Regions from separate parts of the Halomonas sp. LS-001 genome, predicted to be linked through region 1. Evidence: riboswitches for the same ligand, from Rfam matches in the RefSeq annotation. Region 1 holds a riboswitch; the other holds the start of a gene.

The links. A riboswitch is a leader RNA that binds a small molecule or an ion and turns the genes downstream of it on or off. The one in region 1 is predicted to bind cobalamin.
Region 2: it holds a riboswitch for cobalamin, as region 1 does, so the genes downstream of both, ACU6TU_RS03395 (aromatic ring-hydroxylating oxygenase subunit alpha) here and ACU6TU_RS09580 (TonB-dependent receptor domain-containing protein) in region 1, are expected to answer to the same signal.

What each region holds. Positions count from the first base shown of each region.
Region 1 is NZ_CM129816.1:2,107,534-2,118,569, forward strand. Features, by position in the region: gene ACU6TU_RS09545 (methyl-accepting chemotaxis protein) at 1-1,144, shown strand, start outside; gene cobO (cob(I)yrinic acid a,c-diamide adenosyltransferase) at 1,247-1,858, opposite strand; gene ACU6TU_RS09555 (YtoQ family protein) at 1,880-2,320, opposite strand; gene ACU6TU_RS09560 (cobyrinate a,c-diamide synthase) at 2,405-3,718, opposite strand; gene ACU6TU_RS09565 (ABC transporter ATP-binding protein) at 3,785-4,552, opposite strand; gene ACU6TU_RS09570 (FecCD family ABC transporter permease) at 4,552-5,523, opposite strand; gene ACU6TU_RS09575 (cobalamin-binding protein) at 5,523-6,518, opposite strand; gene ACU6TU_RS09580 (TonB-dependent receptor domain-containing protein) at 6,508-8,337, opposite strand; cobalamin riboswitch at 8,483-8,703, opposite strand; gene ACU6TU_RS09585 (bifunctional adenosylcobinamide kinase/adenosylcobinamide-phosphate guanylyltransferase) at 8,737-9,162, opposite strand; gene ACU6TU_RS09590 (histidine phosphatase family protein) at 9,114-9,797, opposite strand; gene cobS (adenosylcobinamide-GDP ribazoletransferase) at 9,734-10,510, opposite strand; gene ACU6TU_RS09600 (bifunctional adenosylcobinamide kinase/adenosylcobinamide-phosphate guanylyltransferase) at 10,507-11,036, opposite strand, start outside.
Region 2 is NZ_CM129816.1:782,657-793,692, forward strand. Features, by position in the region: gene ACU6TU_RS03385 (YitT family protein) at 1-357, shown strand, start outside; gene ACU6TU_RS03390 (2Fe-2S iron-sulfur cluster-binding protein) at 456-1,532, opposite strand; gene ACU6TU_RS03395 (aromatic ring-hydroxylating oxygenase subunit alpha) at 1,525-2,763, opposite strand; cobalamin riboswitch at 2,873-3,068, opposite strand; gene ACU6TU_RS03400 (hypothetical protein) at 3,226-3,435, shown strand; gene ACU6TU_RS03405 (heavy metal translocating P-type ATPase) at 3,589-6,165, opposite strand; gene ACU6TU_RS03410 (MerR family transcriptional regulator) at 6,162-6,581, opposite strand; gene ACU6TU_RS03415 (OmpP1/FadL family transporter) at 6,894-8,246, shown strand; one part of gene prfB (peptide chain release factor 2) at 8,492-8,566, shown strand; one part of gene prfB (peptide chain release factor 2) at 8,568-9,590, shown strand; gene lysS (lysine--tRNA ligase) at 9,670-11,036, shown strand, end outside.

The sequences.
Region 1 (11,036 bases):
CGTGATTGCCTCCTTAATCAATCTTTTCGTGATCGCAGGCGTTTTATGGTCGACGCGGCGCATCGTGACGCGTATTCGTAACGCCGCGACCGACATTACCGATATTTCCCAAAGTGTCACGGAAGGACACGGGGACTTAACGCGCCGTCTTGCGGTGGCCGGCAATGACGAAATTAGCGATCTCTCGGAGCGGTTTAACGGCTTCCTCGCGAATATGCAGCACACGCTCGTTAACGTGCGGGACACAGCGCTGGCGGTGGATCGCGCGTCGGCGGACATTTCCCAAAGCAGCGAAGAGCTCGCGTCCCGTACCGATCAGGCCGCGGCGAATCTGCAGCAAACTTCATCCGCGATGGAAGAGATTACCTCGACGGTGTCGCACAGCGCCGAGCATGCCACAACCGCCAGCCGCATTTCCGATAACACGGCCGATGTTGCGCGCAAGGGCGATGTGGCGATGAACGAGGTCGTTGAGACAATGATGAAAATCGACGATTCCTCTTCACGTATTGGCGACATCGTCGAGATGATCGACTCGATTGCTTTCCAGACCAACATCCTTGCCCTCAACGCCTCGGTGGAAGCCGCCCGCGCCGGTGAGCATGGCAGAGGGTTCGCCGTCGTAGCCCAAGAAGTGCGCAAGCTGGCCCAACGCAGCGCGGATTCCTCAAAAGAAATTCGCGGCTTGATCGATGCCTCGGTGGAGCATTCTCGTCATGGCAAGAAAATCGTCGATAGTGCAACGCAGACGATGAAGGAAATCCTCACGCGTGTCAGCGAAGTCAACGCCGTCATCGGGGAGATCACGGCGGGCGCCCAGGAGCAAAGTGCCGGGATTCATCAAATCAACTCTGCCGTGGGGGAGATGGACACCATGACCCAGCAAAACGCCGGCATGGTTTCTAAATCCGCTCGCACGGCAGCGAAGCTGCGCCAGGAGGCCGAGAAGCTCTCGCAGGTCATCAGTAGCTTCGTGCTGGATGACAACACCGCCCTGAGCAGCGGTGGCGCGGTCACACCACAGCGTAAGCTAGCCCTTTCCAGCCCCAAGCCAGCATCACGGACAGAAGAAACGCCTCTCAAACGTCCCGAGCTTAAGCGGCCGGTGGCAACAACCGCAGAGGACGACTGGGAAGAGTTTTAACGGCCATTTCTGACCTGTGAAATCGGAGATTGAGCGTCAAGGTTTAGCGTTTTCTAAAAAAACAGCTGCCATCTGGCAGCTGTTTTTCTTTACCCTTCACCCTTAAAGCTCTATGCCTTTCTGGGCTTTGATGCCCTGGTCTTTGAAGGCGTGTTTGACCACCTTCATTTCAGTGACGGTATCAGCAAGTTCAATTAACTGTTCCGGGGCGTAACGACCGGTGACGACGGCATGTTGCATGGCGGCGCGGGCTTGCAGGTCGTCGAGTACCTGGTCGAGGTCGAGATACTCATAGCGCAGGGCGATATTAAGCTCGTCGAGCAGTACCAAGTGGTAGCTGTCGTCCTGCAGCATGCGCTTGGCCTGCTCCCAGGCGGCATTGGCGGCGGCAACATCGCGTTCGCGGTCCTGGGTGTCCCAGGTGTAGCCTTCGCCCATCACGTGGTAATCCACATTCGGCAGGTCGCGGAAGAAGGCTTCTTCCCCAGTGCTGAACGCGCCCTTGATGAACTGCACCACGCCGACTTTCATGCCGTGGCCAAGGGCGCGGGCGAGCATGCCAAAACCGGAGCTGCTTTTGCCTTTGCCGGGGCCGGTCAGCACCAGCAGCACGCCCTGCTCTTTATCCGCGCTGGCAATGCGCTCGTTCATGATTTTCTGCTTGGCGGCCATGCGCTGGGCATGGCGTTCCGGGGTTTTGGCATTTTCGCGCATGGGGGCTCCTTGAGTTAACGCTTAGGCTTTCAGAACATAGCGCAGCGTTTCCACCACCTGATCGGTTGTCGTGCACCATGCCTGAGCCTGGGCATCGACTTCTTTCAGGGGATGAACAATATCTTCGCTGTGCAGGGTGATATAGGGTTTGGCCAGGGCCGCGCAGTAGCCCGCATCAAAGGCGGCGTTCCACTGCTTGTATTTGTCGCCGAAGCGCACCACCACCAGGTCTGCCTGTTCAATCATGGTGCGGGTGCGAATGGCGTTGACCTTGGATGACTGGTGGTCACGCCAGAAGCCATCGGCTGGCTTGCCCAGGTGGTCGCCTGCGGCATCACTGGCAGCGTGGTCGGTGACCGGTGCGGTGAAGACGATATCCAGCCCAGCAGCGTCTGCGCCCTGCTGAATTTCTTCACGCCAGTCGGTGTGAATCTCGCCGGAAAGGTAGACGTAAAAGCTCATAGCAACTCCTGATGATGGTGGATGTCACGGTTGAAACCACTATCATAGCTTACACACGCTTTATGGAAAAATTTTCCATAAACATCATGACGCCATGAGCTGCATGGTCTGGCCGCTGAAAATGTCCGCTACCAATCTGGGGGCCGAGGGGAAATAACCGTGGAAGTAGCTCGCCACCAGCGAGCCCTCACGGTAGATCGGCTCGGCCTCGCTCCCCGCCAGTTTGCGGGTACGGGCCAGTGGCTGAAGCGCGGTTTCCAACAGCGAATGGTGGTAAGTGTGGCCGCGCAGCTCACCGTTGTGGGCATGCAGGCTCTGCAAGCCAAGCGCTGTCAGCTTGCCCGCCATTCTGGCGGTGCCGGGCATCAGCCCCAGCATGGCGTGGGCGTTGCCTTCACCATCCACTAGCTGCTCGACACAGCTCATCAACCCGCCACATTCGGCCAGAATCGGTTTGTCCTGCTGATGATGCGCCACTATTGCCTTGCACATGGGTGTGTTAACACTCAGACGGGCCGCGTGCAATTCCGGATAGCCACCCGGCAACCACAACGCGTCACAGGCGGGAAGTGCAACATCATCAAGCGGTGAAAAGAAGTGAACCGAGGCACCCATGGCCTGCAGCAACTCCACGTTGGCCCGGTAGATAAAAGCGAAGGCATCATCACGGGCAATGGCGATGCGCGCACCGTTCAGATAATCAGGCGCTGGAACGGGCAGCTCAGCGCTTAGCGTGACCTTTTTGGGTAGCCGCCCCAGCCCGGCATCTTCCAGTACCTGGGCGGCGGCATCCAGCTGGGTATCCAGGTCGCTTAGCTCGCTGGCTTGTACCAGACCTAAGTGGCGGTCAGGGATTTTCATGGCCTCGTGACGGGGAATCGCGCCAAGCAGCGCAATGCCATCCGGCATGCTATCCGCCAGTAACTTGCCGTGGCCGGGGCTACCCACACGGTTGGCGATGACTTCATGAATGGCGAGATCAGAACGGTAGTTAGCCAGCCCCTGCGCGACGGCACCAAAGGTCTGCGCCATGCCCCAGGCATCAATCACCGGCAGCGCGGGGATGCCTGCGAGAATGGCCAGATCCGCACTGGAAGGCGAGCCATCAAACAGCCCCATTGAGCCTTCAACCAGAATCACGTCGGCTTCCTGGGCGGCTTGGGCCAAACGCCAGCGGCATTCGTCTTCACCGGTCATCCAGGGGTGGAGCTGATACACCGGTTGGCCAGAGGCAACTTCCTGAATCATGGGGTCGAGATAGTCCGGGCCATGTTTGAAGACTCGAACGGTGCGCCCCGCATTCCGGTGCAGCCGAGCCAGCGCCGCGGTCACCATGGATTTCCCCTGGCCGGAACCGGGGGCGCTGATTAACGCTGCGTGCGCTTCACCTTGCAACATGTCCTGTCCTTTTAAAAACCCGTTTTTCTAAGCGTGTCTTTTTATATTAAGCGTGGCATTCGAGATTTACTGAACCGGCACAAACACCGGTGCGCCGTTCACCTCGACAGTCGCCAGACGCTGTTGATACAGCCGTTCCAGGGCGCTGGGCACCAGCATGGTATCGCGTGGCCCCCAACAGGCTTCGCCACTGGGGTAAAGCAGTAGAATATGGTCGCACCAGCGGGCCGCCAGATTTAAATCATGCAGGCACATCATCACCGCACGCCCTTCGGCTGCCTGCTCAGCCATCAGCGCCATCACTGCGCTCTGGTGGTGAAGGTCGAGGTGGTTGGTGGGTTCATCAGCCAGCCAGATGCTGGGCGCCTGGGTGAGCACCGTGGCCATGGCGACCCGCTGGCGTTCGCCGCCGGAAAGCGTGCTGACGAGCCGGTCACGCAGATGGGCAACGTCGAGTTTTTTCAGCGCTGCTTCGGCACGTGCGTAGTCATCCGCGCCTTCCATCTGCCATAACGACAGATAGGGATGACGGCCAATCAGGGCAGTTTCCAGCACCGTGGCGGGAAAGCCATCCAGGCGCTCCTGAAACACCATGCCCAGCGCCCTGGCAATGTCACGCCTGCGTAGGGTGGCCAATGGCTGTTCCGCCAACAGCACTTGCCCGGCGCGCGGTGAATTTAGCCCTGCCAGGGTATGCAACAAGGTGGTTTTACCGGCACCGTTAGGGCCCAGCACGCCCCATATCTGCCCAGGTTCAATGGCAAAATTGAGCGCTGTTCCGCCGCTACGGCCAGGCACATCAACGATGAGGTCTTGCGTTACCAGGCGACTCATCAGCGGCTCCGGTAAAGCAGGAAGAGGAAGGTCGGTACGCCTAACAGCGCGGTAATCACGCCCACCGGTAGCTGTTCCGGGGCGATCATGGTGCGCGCCAGCGTATCCGCCAGCACCAGCAAAGCGCCTCCCGCCAGGGCGCAGGCGGGTAGAATCAAGCGCTGATCATTGCCCAGCAGCAGGCGCAGCATATGCGGCACCACCAACCCCACGAAGCCGATACTGCCTGCCGTGGTAACGGCAGCGGCAGTTAGCAGGCTGGCCGACACGTAAATGCCCCACTCCAGCGGGCGCACATCAACCCCAAGTGCGGCGGCTTGCTGCGGCCCTCTGGCCAGCACATTCAAACTACGCCCGAGAGGAATCAAGGCTATACAGGTCAGCATTAACAGCAGCAGCGGTGGCCAGGGGGTGCGAGCGTAGGAAAGATCCCCCATTAGCCAGTAGAGCATCCCCGGCAACCGCTCGGCGGGGCTAAGTGCCAGCATCAGGGTGATCACCGCCCCCCAGCCAGCCGCGACCACGACACCGGTCAGCAACAGCCGCGAAGGTGTCCAGCCGCCGCTGCCGTGAGCCAGACCGAAGACCAGAAAGGTGGATATCAGCGCGCCCAGAAATGCTGAGCCCGACATCAATATACCGCCAACGCCTGCCAGCATGGCCGCCAGTGCGCCAATAGACGCACCACCGGAAAGCCCGAGCACATAGGGGTCAGCAAGGGGGTTGCGCAACAGCACTTGCATCAGTGCGCCCGCCACGGCCAGAAGCCCACCCACCGCAAACGCGGAAAGCGCACGTGGCAGACGTAGATCCATCACCATAGTGCTGGCCAGTGTATCGCCCTGCCCCAGGACCACCGACCACAACTGGCTGATGGAAAGCTGGGCACTGCCCACCGCCAGGGAAAAGAACAGAGCGGCGATGGCAATCACTGCCAGCAGGCCAAGGGGTTGCCACAACCGCGTTGCCATTACGAATCCTTACGTTTTTGGCGGGTTTGTTCCAGCTTTTCACACAGCCGTTGCGTACCCTCCAACAAGCGTGGTGTGGGGCGCTGGATCAGTGAAGGTGGAACAAAATACAGGCTGTCGCTGGCGACGGCATCCAGATTGGGATATTGCTCCCAATGGGTCAGCCAGTGACGGTTTTCTTCGCCCATGCCACCGGCAAGAATGGCTTCGGGGTTGGCCATCAACACGGCTTCGTCATCCAGCCTTGGCACCAGACGAAGCTGGTCGCCAAACACGTTTTCCCCACTGCATAGCGTTATCACCTGGCCGATGAGATGTTCGTTGTTGACACTCATCAGCGGCTGATCCCACACCTGATAAAAGGTGCGCACTGGCGCTCGGTCGCTGTATTCAGCGGCCAGCTCCGCCATGCCGTCTCTGAAATCATCGGCTACCTGCTGCCCGGCGGCTTCCGTTCCTGCCAGCGTTGCCAGGCGCTCGATGGAGTCCGCCACGTCTTCCACCGTGCGGGGTTCAATGTAAAACACCGGCATCCCCAAGGCTTCCAAGGTTTCCATCTGTTCGGCTGGGTTACCGGTGACCCAGCCAATCACCAGATCAGGGGTCAGGCCCACCAGCGCTTCCAGATCCACCCGCGTATGACTACCCACGGATTCCACCTGCTGGGCTTGCGGCGGGTAATCACTGTAGCTGACCACGGCTACCACCTGATCGCCAGCGCCAGCGGCATAGGTCAGCTCAGTTGCCCCCGGCGAGAGCGTGGCAATGCGCTCGGCTGGCGCGCTCAGGCAGACATCACGGTCGCGGTCATCGATCACGCAGCGCTGTGTTTCATCGGCGTGCAGCGGGCTAAAAGACAGGCCACTGAACAGGAGGAAACTCAATAGCGGCACGCCGGATAACCGTGCACTTGATAATCCAGTACCTGATAAACCAGCACCTGATAACGTCGCAGGGCCCATGGCCCCGCGACGCTGTGCTTTTTTACTCGCCAAAATGAACACTCAGGAAACCTGCCCGGCCTGCATTAAGGTAATCATCACCGTCAAAGAATCTGGACGTTGCGTACTGCTTATCCAGAGCATTCTCAACCGTCAGCCGTGCTGACCACATTGGGGCAAACTCCCAACTGGCACGCAGATTGACCAAGCCAAAGCCAGACAGAACGTCTTCATTGCTTGCGTCGTTATAGCGTTGGTTCTGAGCGACCAATGAACCGCCCAGCGACCAGTCGCCCAGCCCACGATCCGCATCCAGGCGCAAGCTCTGGCTGGCACGCCGTGCCAACTGCTTGCCGGAATCGCGATCTTCCGGGTCCAGATAGGTAAAAGCTGCCTGCAGTGTCCAGTCGTTAACTTCAACGCCACTGGACAGCTCTGCCCCCCGGATACGGGCATTGTTAATGTTTTGCGGAGCAAATGAACCGCTTGGCGTGGGTGCCCAAGCAATCAGATCATCGTAGTCATTCTGGAAAGCGGCCAGATCCCAGAACCACTGGCGGTATTGGCCGCGCACACCCACTTCGAGGGTTTCCGAAGTTTCCGGTCTCAGGTCAGGATTACCCGAGCTCGGCCAGTAAAGATCATTGAAGCTGGGTGCCTTAAACGCCGTGCCCAGGCTGGTACGCAGGGTATGGTGATCATCCAGATCGTAGCCAAGCGCCAGGCTGCCGGTGACTTCATCGCCATAGGCTTCATTGTCGTCATAACGCAGGCTGGCCTGAATCGCGACTGGTGCAAAGTCAAACAGCCCCTGTAAAAATGCAGCGCTGTTATCGCGGCTGGTGACAGCGAAGTCGTTGGTGCTGGATACCTTGTCTTCGCTGACTTCTACGCCGGCAATCAGGTCATGGTCGCCGAGCAGGAAGGTATTCTTCCAACGCGCCGTCTGAGTGCGGGTGTCAATGACCGAACCGCCGAAATTATCGATGGTGTCCAGCTCGTCGCGGGCCTCGCTCAGGGTGACACGACTTTGCCAGTTCGCCGTAACAGGCACTTCGGCATAAATGCCCATAACCTGCTGGACAAAATCATTCTCGCCACCGTCGTATTCGTTGTTGCCTGTGGCACGCAAGGCCAGCACGCCAACTTCAGCGCCATTGTCATACTGATGGGACACCCGCGCCAGGGCCGAGGTGTTGTCATAACCTTTGTCTTCACCACCGCGCCGAACCGGCTGGCCGTCGGTGTTGAAGTGGCTGCCGGCAAAGCTGTAGCGAGTGCCGCCTTCCTTACCGCTGACACCTGCACTCAGGCGTTGGGTATTAAACGAGCCTCCGCCAACAGAAATGCGCGGATGCGGGCCTTCTTCGTCGCCATCAGGGGTAAATAGCTGGATCACGCCGCCGACCGCGTCCGCGCCATACAGGCTACCGCGTGGGCCACGTACAATTTCGGCACGCTCAAACATGCGCGGGTCAAGGTATTGAAACGCTGCGCCACCCGCCGTGGCGGAACGCAGGCGAATGCCATCAATCAGCAGGACAGAGGCATCACTTGGCGCACCACGCAGATAGACACTGCTGCTTTTACCGAAACTGCCGTTACTGACGACATCAACCCCTGGCTGGCCGCGCAGAAGGTCAGTCAGGCTTGTCGGGTCCTGGCGACGAAAGGTGGCTTCATCAAGAACGCTTACCGATGAAAGGCTTTCATTCGCCGTGCGGGGTGCCAGCGCAGCGGTAACGACCACCGGGTCAAGAGCTGCCATGTCAGTCGAGGGAGCGGCGTATTGTGCCTGGACCTGTATGGCCAGGGGTAAGGCAGCCATGCCTAGTGCCGCGCGTTTGGCGGTCATGTGAAAACGGTGATTCATGTGAGGACCCTTGCTCGTCGTGCTCACCCGCACAACGTGTTTATTTGGCCGAGCAAAGGGTATAAGGGAGCAGCGGTCACATTGAGCGACCGTAAAACACCCTGAGAACACCCTCCGTGTCTCGGCATGTATGCGTACTGGTTCAGTTGAACCTGACTCTTAGGCCGGTCTCCGGGCTGACGAGCGAAAGGTTGTAAACTCACCTTTCCGAACGACCACCTTCCCGTGCGTCGGCACAGTGGCGTATCAGTCGTTCTTATCTCGATCACCGTTGCGGGGGCAGCGTTGGATTCACAGAAATGTTCACCAACTTCCCGTTTCACTGGCGTTTTAAACACCGCCAGCACCTGAGAGTGGGAGTAAACTAGCAAGTTGCCAGGGGGAGGTCAATTGAACTGGCTAGGGCTTAAGCGCATGAACAAGCCCATGTCGCACACAGAACACTTGAGCGGCCTGGGCGGTCGCATCCTGGCTAAACCAGCCATTCACATCGCGCAAAAGGCGCTCATTGGGCGCGATGGGGACGATGCCTCGCCCCAGTTCATTCATGATCAAGACCAGGGTGATGCCCTGTGCCTGCGCTTTTTCATCCAGATGCTTCAAGTCTTCCCGCCATTCGGCGCGCCAGCGATCTATATCCGAATTCAGCGACGCTTCCAGCCATTCAAACACGCCGTAAAGCACCAGCGGCGTATTGGGCTGCAACTCGCTGGTGGCGAGGTGTAGCCGCTGCCCTGGGGCAAGCCGCGACCAGATGGCATCGGGAAAGCGGGCTTTTACGGCGTCTCGCTTTCCTGCGCAGGCACCGCCGATGAAAAGCTGCATTGCCATTCTCCTGTCTCAACTGCTTTCTCATCTACTTTCTCATCTACTTTCTCATCTACTTTCTCAGTTAGCTGCCAGCGCCTGCCCTGGGCCTGATGGACGATACCTTCCCAGAAACCGATGGTTTCAAAGCGACGGCGTAACTCGCGAATCACGCCGCCGTGGGTGACCACGAGGACTTTCTGATAGCGGTGTTCACGCGCATGGGTGGCCACGTCGTTAAGCCAGGCATCCAGGCGTTCGCGCAGCTGGCCTGAGGATTCGCCACCGGGAATCTGCAGCTCCCCCACGCTATCAATCCAGGCGCGGTAATGGGGCAGATTTTTTAGCTCGTCGTAGACTTTGCCTTCGTACTCGCCAAAATCCAGCTCGCGCAAGCGGGGTTCTAAATACACGGGCACGCCGGGCTTTGCAGCCTGAGACCATTCAAGGGTTTGCTGGCAACGGTTCAAGTCGCTTGAATACACCGCATCAAAACGCTCTTCCGCCAGCGCCTCACGCAAGGCCAAAAGCCCCGCTTCAGCATCAGGAAACAGCAGCGGAATGTCGCGCTGCCCCTGATAACGACGCTCTAGATTCCAGGCGGTAATACCGTGGCGAACTGCCACCAGCTCCACATCAAGACCAGTAGCCAAAGTTCTCCTCCTTCAATTGTGGCACCCACCATGTCGCCGTTGATGCCGTTGAACAGACGCACAAACACTCTTCTGCTGACGATAACCCAGACAGCTATTCCCAACCCCCAAACCAGAAGCCCCGGGGCAAGCACACACAGCGCCAACAGAGGGAGCGAGGCATAGCCGACATCACGGGCGCTGAGTGACTGCTGCCAGCTCCAGGCGAGGCCTTTTGCGTGGGCGCAGGGGGTGAGAATCAGCAGCGCAACCCCGCCAAGCCGACCCAGCGCAGGCACTACCACCAACCACCAAAGCGGCGCCTGATAGGTCAGTAATGCCCACAGCAGGACGCCCTTCCAGGCCAGCAGAAACAGGAGCGCCAGAATGCCGAAGCTGCCTATCTGGGCGTCTTTCATAATTTCCCAACGCCGTTCAAGGGGCTGGTTGCTACCCAGCGCGTCGGCGAGGTCCATCACGCCATCCAGGTGCAGGCCGCCTGACACCGCCACCCATAAACTCAGCAACAGCAAGGCAGCCACTGGAGTAGGCGTGTTCCACAGAGTCAGCAGCAGCGCGCCAAGCGCCAGCATGCTGCCAATCAAGAGCCCGACTAACGGATAGGCACGAATGGCCCAGCGCCGGGTTGCCGGTGTCCAGGGGCAGGCGATGGGGATCGGAATTCGAGTCAGAAACTGCAGCGCAAGCAATACGCCAAACATCGCATCTTTCATTGATCACCTTCCCTGGCAGGCTTCCACTCCCGTGCACAGCCTGCGATGACTTCCAGCACGGAATCGGCCAGCGCCGCGACCCGGCAATGCAGCTGCTGGATAAACGCTACATAGCGCCAGGTATCCGGCTGATTGGGAATCAGTGCTTCGTTGAGGTCGTTGGATACCACCACCAGCGCCAGCCCCCGCGCCCTGGCATCTTGCAGGGCGCGTTCAAGCAGCGCAAGCCCCTCAGGCGGGCTTAGGCCAGCACTGAACATAACCTGACTTGCCCACAACGTTAAGCAGTCAAGCAGCACCGCATGGCCATCAGACACCTGGGCAATGGCGTGGTCAATGGCCAAGGGAGCCTCCAGCGTTATCCAGCGGGCATCGCGGCCAGACTGGTGCCTTGCGACCCGCTCAGCCATTTCGGCGTCATACACCTTGGCCGTGGCAATGTAGTAACACGCCGCCTTGCCTGCCGCTTCCAGCACACACTGCTCGGCGACCTGGCTTTTACCGGAGCGAGCGCCCCCGCTAACAA
Region 2 (11,036 bases), 1.3 Mb from region 1:
ATCGCCATCGGCCTGGTCTCAATGTTTTCGGAGCTGACTCAGCGCTGGGTGCAGTTTGAATCCGTGCCGTCGCTTTACGCGGCCGTGATGGGTGGCGCCCTGATCGGGCTGGGTATGCTGATGCTGTTTCGTCACCGCACCAGTCTCGGCGGTATCAATATTCTGGCGCTGTACCTGCAGCAACGCCATGGCTGGCGGGCAGGCTATGTGCAACTAGGGATTGATGGCCTTATCCTGCTGGTCGCACTGACCCAGCTACCGCTGGACCGCGTCGCTTACTCAGTACTTGGCGCCGTCACCCTCAACCTGATTATTGCCTTCAACCACAAACCCGGGCGGTATATTGGGGTGAGTTAGGGCGCGCTACTGCTTAAATGGCCCCCGACTTCAGTCGGAGGCCATTGACTACCTTGTTATGTTTTTATGCAGATTTTCCCCGCTTTGATTAACGTTGATCATACATCGACTTCGACTTTGCCAATGGGGTGGGAGCAGCAGGCGAGAATGTAATTATCCGCGATATCGTCCTCGGAAATTCCGCCGTTATGGACCATGTGAACTTCGCCCGATAGCTTACGGACTTTACAGGTACCACAAACACCAAACGTGCATCCTGAGGGAATATTGAGACCGTTGGCTTTTGCCGCCGCCAAAATGGTGTCGGTCTCGGCTATTTTGGTGGTTACGCCAGAACTCGCAAAACTGACTTCAACGCGATTGTCCTCATCGGGCACTGTGTCATCAAGCCTGGGGGCATCGCCTTCGGTTTCCACCGGCGCCTGAAAGCTTTCCTGATGGTAGCGATTCATATCGAACCCCAGTTCCTGCAGCGCCTCACGGACTGCTTGCATGAAAGGCTCGGGGCCGCAACAGTAGACGTCGCGTTCGAGATAATCCTGTGCCATCAGCCCCAGCATTAGCTGGTTGAACTGGCCACGGTAGCCCACCCAGGGCGCATAACGGTCAGGCTGTTCGACAACCCAGTGAAGGTCAATGCCCGGCGAACGGCTGGACATATGCTCCAGGCGCTCGCGGAAGATAATCTCACTCGGGCGACGGGCGCAGTTAATAAAGACAACGTCCGGCTCTTTACCCAGGTCAAACATCCAGGTCGTCATCGACATCATCGGCGTTATGCCCGACCCTGCGGAGATGAATAGATATTTGCTTTTAGGGCGGTTGATATGACTGAAAAGGCCAGCTGGCCCGAATGCCTTTAGCTGCCTACCGGGCTGTAGGTTATCGAGCATCCAGCGAGTCCCGATACTGTCTGGTTGGGCCTTTACCGTGATGGAAATGGAACAGGGGCGCGAAGGTGAAGACGAAATCGTATAAGTGCGGTACACAGGGCCGCCCGGCACAGGGATTTCAAGGGTCAGGAACTGACCGGGCATGAAATCAAACAAGCCTCCCGAAGGCGCAATGAAAGTAAAAGTGGCTGTATTGGGTACTTCCGGGATCACCGAGACGCATTCCAGCGGCTCGTCATCAGACCACATAACACGAGAAGGTGTATTAGCAACGTTAGGCATCAGTCTGCTCCGCTGTAACGATAACCTGGCTTAGCTGCTGAGCCATGGCAGTGCAATACCAATCGACGAAGCCTATAACACCACTTTCATGCAGCGGTGAATAAGGACCGGGTTCATAGGCCGGAGAATTGATGCCTTTCTGGTTATCTTCCACGACTTGACGGTCTTCTTCATTGGTCGTTGTCCAGACCTCCGTCAGGCGCTTCAGGTCATAGTCCACACCTTCGACAGCATCCTTGTGAACCAACCACTTAGTGGTCACCTCCGTCGTTGTCGGCGTAAGCGGCGTGACTCGAAAAACGATGCAATGATCGGCCAGGAAATGGTTCCAAGTGGTAGGGTAATGGTACTTGAGCAGAGTGCCTGCCTCGTCATCTTTCAAGCTGCCCAGCCGCCTGGAAACGGCAGGCTTGAGGTCCATTGTGATACTGTTGGCGCCTGGCAAAAGCGGCATGCGAGCAAGCCGATACTGCATGTCTTCAGACATGCAGAACCGCGATGGTACTCCCTGCGATTCAAGCCGTTGGAAATGTGCTTCCAGATGCGGTGATGCCTCGCCTTCCTGAATGCCGGTGACCTTGGGGTCGTCAGTATAAGAGCGACATAGGCCAGGGTGGTTGCCGCTACAGTGGTAACATTCACGGTTGTTTTCCCACACCAGTTTCCAGTTGCCTTCCTCAATAATGGTCGTTTCGTAGGCAACCCTGGCATTATCCAGATCATGTACGCCTAGATAGGGGCGAGATGCCTGTTCAAACGCTTCGAAGTCAGGCGCCTGCTCGGCAAGACATATATAGACAAGCCCTGCGAGTTCCCGACAGTGAATGGGCTTGAGCCCATGCTGGCTGGAATCGAAATCATCTCCCATGTCGCGCGCCCACAACAGTCGCCCATCCAGTTCATAGGTCCATTGATGATAGGGGCAGACAAGTTTGGGGGCATTGCCTTTTGACGCCTTGCACAGGACTGAGCCGCGATGGCGGCAGGCGTTGTGGAAAGCACTGATATTGCCGCTGGCATCGCGCACAACGATCACGCCATAGGCGCCAACCTGATGCGTTATATAACTTCCAGCTTTGGGGAGTTCGCAGACGGGTGTTACAAAAAGCCATTCGCGGTAAAAGATGTGCTCGAGATCCCGTTGAAAAATTTCCGGGCTCGTGTAGAACGGCTGTTCAAGAGAGTAGCCTGGACGTCGCCGCGCCAGCAGATTGTTGATCATTTGTGTCATTTAAATGGCCTCTTGCCACGCCCCGTGGCATTTGTTGAGGCGAATGGTCTATCAATCCAGTGGCAGGCATATACATACGCCTGTGGATATTTGCATTTACCATTCGCGGCGTATTATTGCATGCAAGGCTGGTTTCCGGACTTCGTGCGTGGCCATATGGCCAGTGATGACACCTTCCCAGCGCTAGTTGAGCCAGTGGTTAATTGTCATCACCGTCGCACCGTTACCGTTGCGGGGGCAGTGTCGGATTTACACCGACTTCCCAATTATCTGCTAAATGCAGCACCTCAATGGATATTTATATCAGCTTCCCTTTAAACGGGGTTAAGCAAAAACGACGATATAAATCCTGGTTACGAACAAGCCTGGTCGATAGCTGTATCATGCCGGATGATCCAGTTACCGCGAGCTCTGGACCCTGCGTTTGTAAAGGCAATTTACGCCATACAGGAGGAGAAACATATGCCATACGTGAACACAGTCGAACGTCTGGGTATCGAGAAAGGTCGCCAGGAAGGGCGTGAAGAGGCTGAGCAGCGCGCCCTGGAGGCAAAGCGAAATGCGGCGCGCAAGTTGATCGCGCTGACCGAAATGGATGATCAGCTGATCACGGATATTGAAGAATTGCCTGTCAAAGAAGTCGAGCGGCTACGTCAAGAAACGCAGCACTAAGCCCATCTAACAAGCAAGCTTAGCGCTACAGCAGTGGCGTGAATGACGGGGTGGTGAGCCACCCCTTATGTGGCGCCTAGCCGGGTTCACTCAACCAGAACCACCAGACGATGGCACCGATCAGGGCGAGGCCCGCAAGGTTAACCAGAATACTCATGTGCGTTGCTCCTGTGTTGACTGATCCTGCGTTGACTGAGCGTCAGACGACGTGTCGCGCTGCGTTTTCCAAAGCCTGAGGCGGTTGGCGTTGCTGACCACGGTAATCGATGACAGCGACATCACCGCACCGGCAATCATCGGGGAGAGCAGCATGCCGGTGACGGGATAAAGAATCCCTGCGGCAATCGGAATACATACGATGTTGTAACCGAAGGCGCCGACCAGATTCTGCTTGATGTTGCGCAGGGTGACCTGACTGATTTCAATGGCATCGGCTACGCCATGCAGGGAACCACGCATCAGCGTCATGCCAGCGCTTTCAATCGCTACATCCGTTCCCTGGCCGATGGCAAACCCGACGTTGGCACGGGCCAGTGCCGGGGCGTCGTTGATACCGTCGCCCACCATGCCAACCACTTCGCCTTCTTTCTGCAGGCGTTCTATCTCGGCATGTTTGTCTTCCGGCAACAGCCCGGCACGGTAATCATCAATGCCGACCTCGCTGGCAATAGCGGCAGCGGTGTGCGGGTTATCACCGGTCAGCATGACGACTTTCAGACCGTCATTCTGTAGCCGTTCAATCGCCGCTTTGGTGTCTTCACGTAACGGGTCGCTGATGCCGAACAGAGCGGTCAGCTTGCCATCCACTGCCAGATAGACGAGGGTGCGCGCCTTGTCTTCCAGTTCACGGGCCATTTTCTGTCCGTCAGAAAGGTCAATGTCAGCGTTTTCGAGCAGGCGGGCGTTACCCAGCAGCAGGGCCTTACCATCTAAGGTCTCGGCCTTGACGCCACCGCCGGTGACACTGTCGAAGTCGCGTATATCAGCGGCGCTGGCACCGGCCTCTTCGCCATGAGCGCTGAGGGCGGCAGCCAGCGGGTGCTCGGAGCCGCGTTCAAGCGCCATCACGTACCCCAGGGCTGTGCTTTCGTCACCGTGAAGCGTTTCGGCCTCGGTAACCCGTGGCTTGCCTTCGGTCAGTGTGCCGGTTTTGTCGACCACCAGGGTGGTGAGCTTGCTGGCGGTTTGCAGCGCTTCCCCGTTTCTGACCAGGACGCCATGTTCAGCCGCTTTACCCACACCAATCATGGTGGAGATTGGGGTGGCAAGGCCCAGCGCGCAGGGGCAGGCGATGATAAGGACAGCGGTGGCCGTCACCAGCATGTGAATCACTCGCGGCTCGGCGCCGAAATTGAACCAGGCGAGCGCGGTCAGCACCGCAATGATCATCACCGAGGGAACAAAAATACTCGACACTTTATCGGCCAGTTCGCCAATCGGCGGCCGAGAATTCTGGGCGTTAGCGACCTGTTCGGTAATCTGACCCAAACGGGTGTCAGCACCCACGCGGGTGGCCTTGTACACCAGGCCGCCTTTGCCATTGACCGTTCCCGCACTGACGTCATCGCCGGTTTGTTTTTTCACCGGAACGGGCTCACCCGTCAGCATGGATTCATCAATATGGCTGGCGCCTTCGATCACTTCACCATCCACCGGCAGGCGCTCACCGGGGCGCACGCGAATATGGTCATCGGTGCGAACGGCATCTATGTCGATTTCCTGCTCTTCGCCATCGCGGATAACACGGGCGGTGCGGCTTTGCAGGTCGAGAAGGCGCTTCAAGGCGTCACTGGTGCGCCCACGTGCCTTCAGCTCCATGGCGTTGCCCAGCAGGATAAGGCCAATCACCATGGCAGAGGCTTCAAAATAGATGCCGTGGGCGACTTCCGGCAGCCAGGGCGCGAAGGCCACAACGGCCATGGAATACAGCCAGGCGGTACCTGTCCCCATGGCGACAAGCGTATCCATGTTGGCTTGGTGGTGTTTGAAATTCTTCCAGGCATTAGTGAAAAAGTGCCGACCGGGGAAGGCCATCACCGCCAGGGTGAGTAGCCCGATCACCAGCCAGAATAATCGCCCACCACCCACCGGGTGGGGGTGGTAAACAAACATGCTGAGCATCAGTGGAATGGCCAGGGCCAGCGCGAAGGCGCTGCCTCTCAGGCGCTGTCTGTATTGCCTGGCTTCCTGTTGCGCTCGGGTTTTTTCCGCTTCGCCCATATCGACAATGGGTTCTGCGCCATAACCAACGGCATCAACCGCATCAATAAGCGCCTGTGTCTCTGCCCGCCCGAAGACCTGAGCGGTATGAGTGCCGAAGTTGACGCTTGCCGTCTCGACGCCTGGCGTTTTTTCCAGCGCTTTCTGTACGCTTTTAACGCAGCTGGCGCAGGTCATGCCGCTGATGGCCAGGCGAGTCTGTTGACTGCCTGAACCTTGCGATTCTTTGTCAGCGGCCGTCTTGCTGTCGTCAGTCTTGCTGTCGTCGCCCGGCGCCGCGTCTTCAGGGAGTTCGCCGGGTGGATAACCGGCTTGCTGCAAAGTGTTATCGAGGACTGTTTCGTCCAGTGATGTGGTCACCTCCAGACGTTTTTCTGCCGGTGTTCCGACGACGTCAGCGTCGCTATCCTGCGCTTGAATGGCCTCGCGCATACGTTTTACGCAACCCTGACAGTTCATTCCAGGGACGGTGCGAGTCAGCCGGTTCTGAGGTGAGTGGCTTGAGTTCATGAGGTCTCCTGTTCATCGGGAAAGCTATCAATCAGACGGCACAGAGAATGGCCATCAGGGGCTGCGTCAGGCATGTGTTGCCAGCTTTCCAGCGCGTTTTCCATACGCGCGGCCAACGCCTGAAGCTCATTGATCTGGGCGCGCACTTGTGGCAAACGATGGGCCAGCAGGTCGCGTACCAATGGGCAGGGCGAGTCGCCATGGTCGGCATGCGAGAGGATGTCGCGCACTTCGGCTACGCTGAAGCCAAGTTTTCGCGCGCGCTGAATAAAACGCAGCCGCTGCACATCCTGCTGAGAGAATAGCTGGTAGCCATTGTCAGGATGTCGTTCAGGGGCCAGTAAGCCTTCCCGGACATAATGGCGAACGGTTTCCCCTGTTACCTCGGCTTTTCGCGCTATATCACTGACTTTCATAAAAAATTCCTCAGGACGCAGATTCAGCCTGTCGCATGGACAATAACGCCATTGATAAAATAGTGTGTTTGTATAAAACGTAAGTAGAGTGTAAAACCTTTGTGTTACCCATAGGTCAAGTGCGGAAACCGAAAAGTCCGCAAAGCAGCTAATACGCTGATTTAAAACAGTCGTGCGACTAATGTATAAGGTAAAAATAAAATAAAACGCTCGTTTGCACTTGATCCTGAGCTCAGGGTGCGAGAAAACATACGGGTAAAGTCACTGGCGGCTACGGGAAGTGTCGCTGGATTATCAGAAAACGGGGAAGCTATGAATAACAATTTCAACAGACTGACATTGGCAGCGGCAATTGCGGCGGTCTCCTTTGCTGGTCAGGCGCACGCTGGTGGTTATCAAGTCAACGAGCAAAGTGTCAGTGGTCAGGGCTATGGCCATGCGGGACGCAGCTCCAACATTCACGACGCAACCATCGTTTACGGCAACCCGGCGGGGATGTCCTTTCTTGATCGTGCCCAGATCACCGCAGGGGGAACCTTCCTCAACGTGAAAAGCGATATCAGCAACGTGCAGGCGAATCGCACGCTGGATGCTGGTGTTGCCCAGGGTGGCGCGCCGATGGGGATGCAGGTGCCTGTAGGTAGCATTCCCGGCGGTAATGAAGGCGATATGGTGCCAGGTACGCTGGTTCCTTTTGCGTTTTATGCTCACCCGGTCACTGACAAACTGGCCTTCGGCTTTGGTGTCTACGCGCCGTTTGGTTCCACTACCGAATATGAAAAAGATTTTCAGGGGCGTTATTTCGGTGACTACACCGAAGTACGTGTGGTGAGTGCCCAGCCGACGGTTTCTTACCGTTTTAATGATCAATGGTCAGTGGGTGCCGGTATATCTTATAGCCAGGTAGAAGGGGAGTTGCGTCGCCAGCTACCTAGCGAGCCGGGCTTTAATGCGGCGGCGGATATTGATTCCCGTGTGACAGGTGAGGATGATGGCTTGGGGTATAACCTGGGCGTTATCTATCAACCTGTCCCGGAAACCACGCTGGGCCTGACCTATCGCTCCGAGGTGGATTATAACCTGACGGGGGATTTTGTGGCGAAAGACCCCGCAGGCAACGTGCTGCGCGCGGATGATGCAGCGCTTGATCTGACCACGCCGGAAACGGCCAATTTCTCATTAACTCAACAAATGAGTGATCGCCTGAAGCTGATGTTTGGTGCTTCCTGGACACGTTGGACCCGATTCCAGGAAATCAGGGTGCTTGGCAGCCAGGGCAATACCATTACTCAGGAAACCCAGAATTATACCAATGCCTGGGCATTTGCCACCGGTGGTGAATACCAGCTGACACCGACGCTGGCACTACGTGCCGGGGTGTCGGTTGATCTGACGCCGACGAACGATGAGTTCCGTAGTGTGCGGATTCCCTCTGGCGATCGGCGAATCTTCTCGCTGGGTGCCGGTTGGAGTCCAACGGATAGCCTGACCGTTGATCTTGCGTATTCGTATCTGACAGAACGTCCCACCTCAGTTGAACAAAGCCGTGAAGACCTGCTGGCAAGCCCGGCAACCGGTGGTGTTGCGGTGGGCGGTGCGAACTACTCAGCGGATTACAAGAATGAAGCTCATGGTTTCGGCGCTCAGATGACCTATCGTTTCTGAGAAACCGGTGACTGAGTCATCAAACCCGGCTTCGGCCGGGTTTTTTGTGGTTGCTGCAGAGTGCATGGATGCGATGCCCGCGGTGTTTCGTTACAATAGTGCCCATTGCATTTCGCCGCTGTGGCAAAGGTCGCGTAAAACGCCATCTTCTGCCATGGCGGCGTGCGTTTCTTTTTCTCTGAAACTTTTCTCTGAAAATTATCTGTAACTTATTTATAACGTACGTGACCAAGGCCTAGGCAATCATGCTGGAAACAAATCCGATTCATAATCAAATCAAGGACCTGTCTGCGCGGACAGAGGTTCTTAGGGGGTATCTTTGACTATGTCGAGAAGAAGGATCGACTGGAAGAAGTAACCCGCGAGCTTGAAGATCCCAACGTCTGGAACGATCCGGATTACGCTCAGAAGCTTGGTAAGGAACGTTCCTCTCTGGAAGCGATCGTGGCCACCATCGATAACCTGGAGCAGGGGCTTGCAGACAGTAGTGATCTACTGGAGCTGGCCGAGATGGAAGACGATGAAGGCACCATTGAAGAGGTGAGTTCAGAGCTTGATGGCCTGCAGACGTCGCTGGAGAAACTGGAGTTCCGGCGGATGTTTTCCGGCGAGATGGACGCCAACAATGCCTACCTGGATATTCAGTCCGGGTCTGGCGGTACAGAAGCACAGGACTGGGCCAACATACTCTTACGCATGTACCTGCGCTGGGCCGAGCATCATGGTTTCAAGGCTGAGATCATCGAGCTTTCCGGCGGTGATGTGGCGGGTATCAAGTCTGTCACCCTTCATATCCAGGGCGACTATGCCTTTGGCTGGCTACGTACGGAAACCGGTGTACATCGCCTGGTGCGAAAAAGTCCGTTTGATTCCGGCGGTCGGCGTCACACGTCCTTTGCTTCCGTCTTCCTGTCGCCTGAAATTGATGACAGTTTCGAAGTGGATATCAACCCTTCCGATTTGCGTGTCGATACGTACCGCTCCAGCGGTGCAGGCGGTCAGCACGTTAATACCACCGACTCGGCCGTGCGGATTACTCACGAACCCAGCGGCATTGTGGTGGCTTGCCAAAGCCAACGTAGCCAACACGCTAACCGTGACTTTGCCATGAAGCAGCTCAAAGCCAAGCTTTGGGAACTGGAAATGGACAAGCGCAATGCGGCCAAGCAGGAAGCGGAAGAGTCGAAAGCGGATATCGGCTGGGGTAGCCAGATTCGTTCCTACGTGTTGGATGATCAGCGCATCAAGGATCTGCGCACCGGTGTTCAGTCAAGTAACTGCGATAAAGTGCTGGATGGCGATATCGATCAGTTTATCGTTGCCAGCCTGAAACAGGGGCTGTAATACCTCGTCGCAATTGACAACAACTTGTGATTATTGACCGGCCTTTTTTACTGACCAGCTTTTACATACAGGGTGCCAAATGGCGAACCACGACGGATCACACGAGAACGAAAACCACCTGATTGCCGAGCGCCGTGCCAAGCTGGCCGTGCGCCGGGAACGCGCCGCTGAACAGGGTAAAAGTGCTTTCCCCAACGACTTTCGCCGCGACAGCCTGACCGTTGAGCTGCAGCAAGCCTTTGGTGATAAAGACAAAGCGGCGCTTGAAACGCTGGATCATCATGCCTCTGTGGCAGGGCGGATCATGCGCAAGCGCGGCCCCTTTGTGGTGATTCAGGATGTGGCCGGGCAGATTCAGCTGTATGTTGATAAAAAAGGTTTGCCCGCCGACGTGCTGGAAGATGTCAAAGGCTGGGATATCGGTGACATTGTGGCTGGGCGCGGCCCGGTGCATAAATCAGGTAAGGGCGATTTGTATGTGATGATGAAAGAGGCGCAGCTGTTAACCAAGAGCCTGCGCCCGCTGCCGGATAAGTTCCACGGTCTGACCGATCAGGAAGCGCGTTATCGTCAGCGCTATGTGGATCTGATCATGAATCCGCAGTCCCGCAAGGTGTTCGAGACCCGCGCGGCGGTGATCAGTGCCATGCGGCGCTTTTTTGAAGCCCGTGGCTTCATGGAAGTGGAAACGCCCATGCTGCAACCGATTCCCGGTGGGGCAACGGCTCGCCCGTTCATGACGCATCACAATGCGCTGGATATCGACATGTATCTGCGGATTGCACCGGAACTTTATCTGAAGCGGTTGGTGGTCGGCGGGTTCGAAAAAGTTTTCGAAATCAACCGTAACTTCCGTAATGAAGGGCTTTCTACCCGGCACAATCCCGAATTCACCATGGTTGAGTTCTATTGGGCCTATGCGGATTACCGTGACCTGCTCGACATGACCGAAGCCATGCTACGTTCTACCGCTGAAGACGTGCTGGGCACGACATTGATTGAGTATCAGGGCGAGCAATATGACTTTGGTAAGCCGTTTGCACGTTTGACCCTTCGCCAGGCGATTCTTGACCATGGTGATGGCATCCGCGACGCGGATCTGGACACCCTCGATGCAGCCCGTGCGTTGGCGAAAACCTTGGGTATGCAGGTTAAAGAAAGCTGGGGGCTGGGTAAGCTGCAAACGGAAATTTTCGAAGAAGTTGCCGAATCAAAGCTCGATCAGCCAACCTTCATTACTGAATATCCGGCGGAAGTCAGCCCGCTGGCGCGCCGTAATGATGCCAATCCTTTCGTGACCGACCGTTTCGAGTTCTTTGTCGGCGGGCGCGAGATTGCCAATGGCTTCTCGGAGCTTAATGACGCAGAAGATCAGGCGGAGCGTTTCCGTGAACAGGTGGCGGAAAAAGATGCCGGTGATCTGGAAGCCATGTACTACGATGCCGA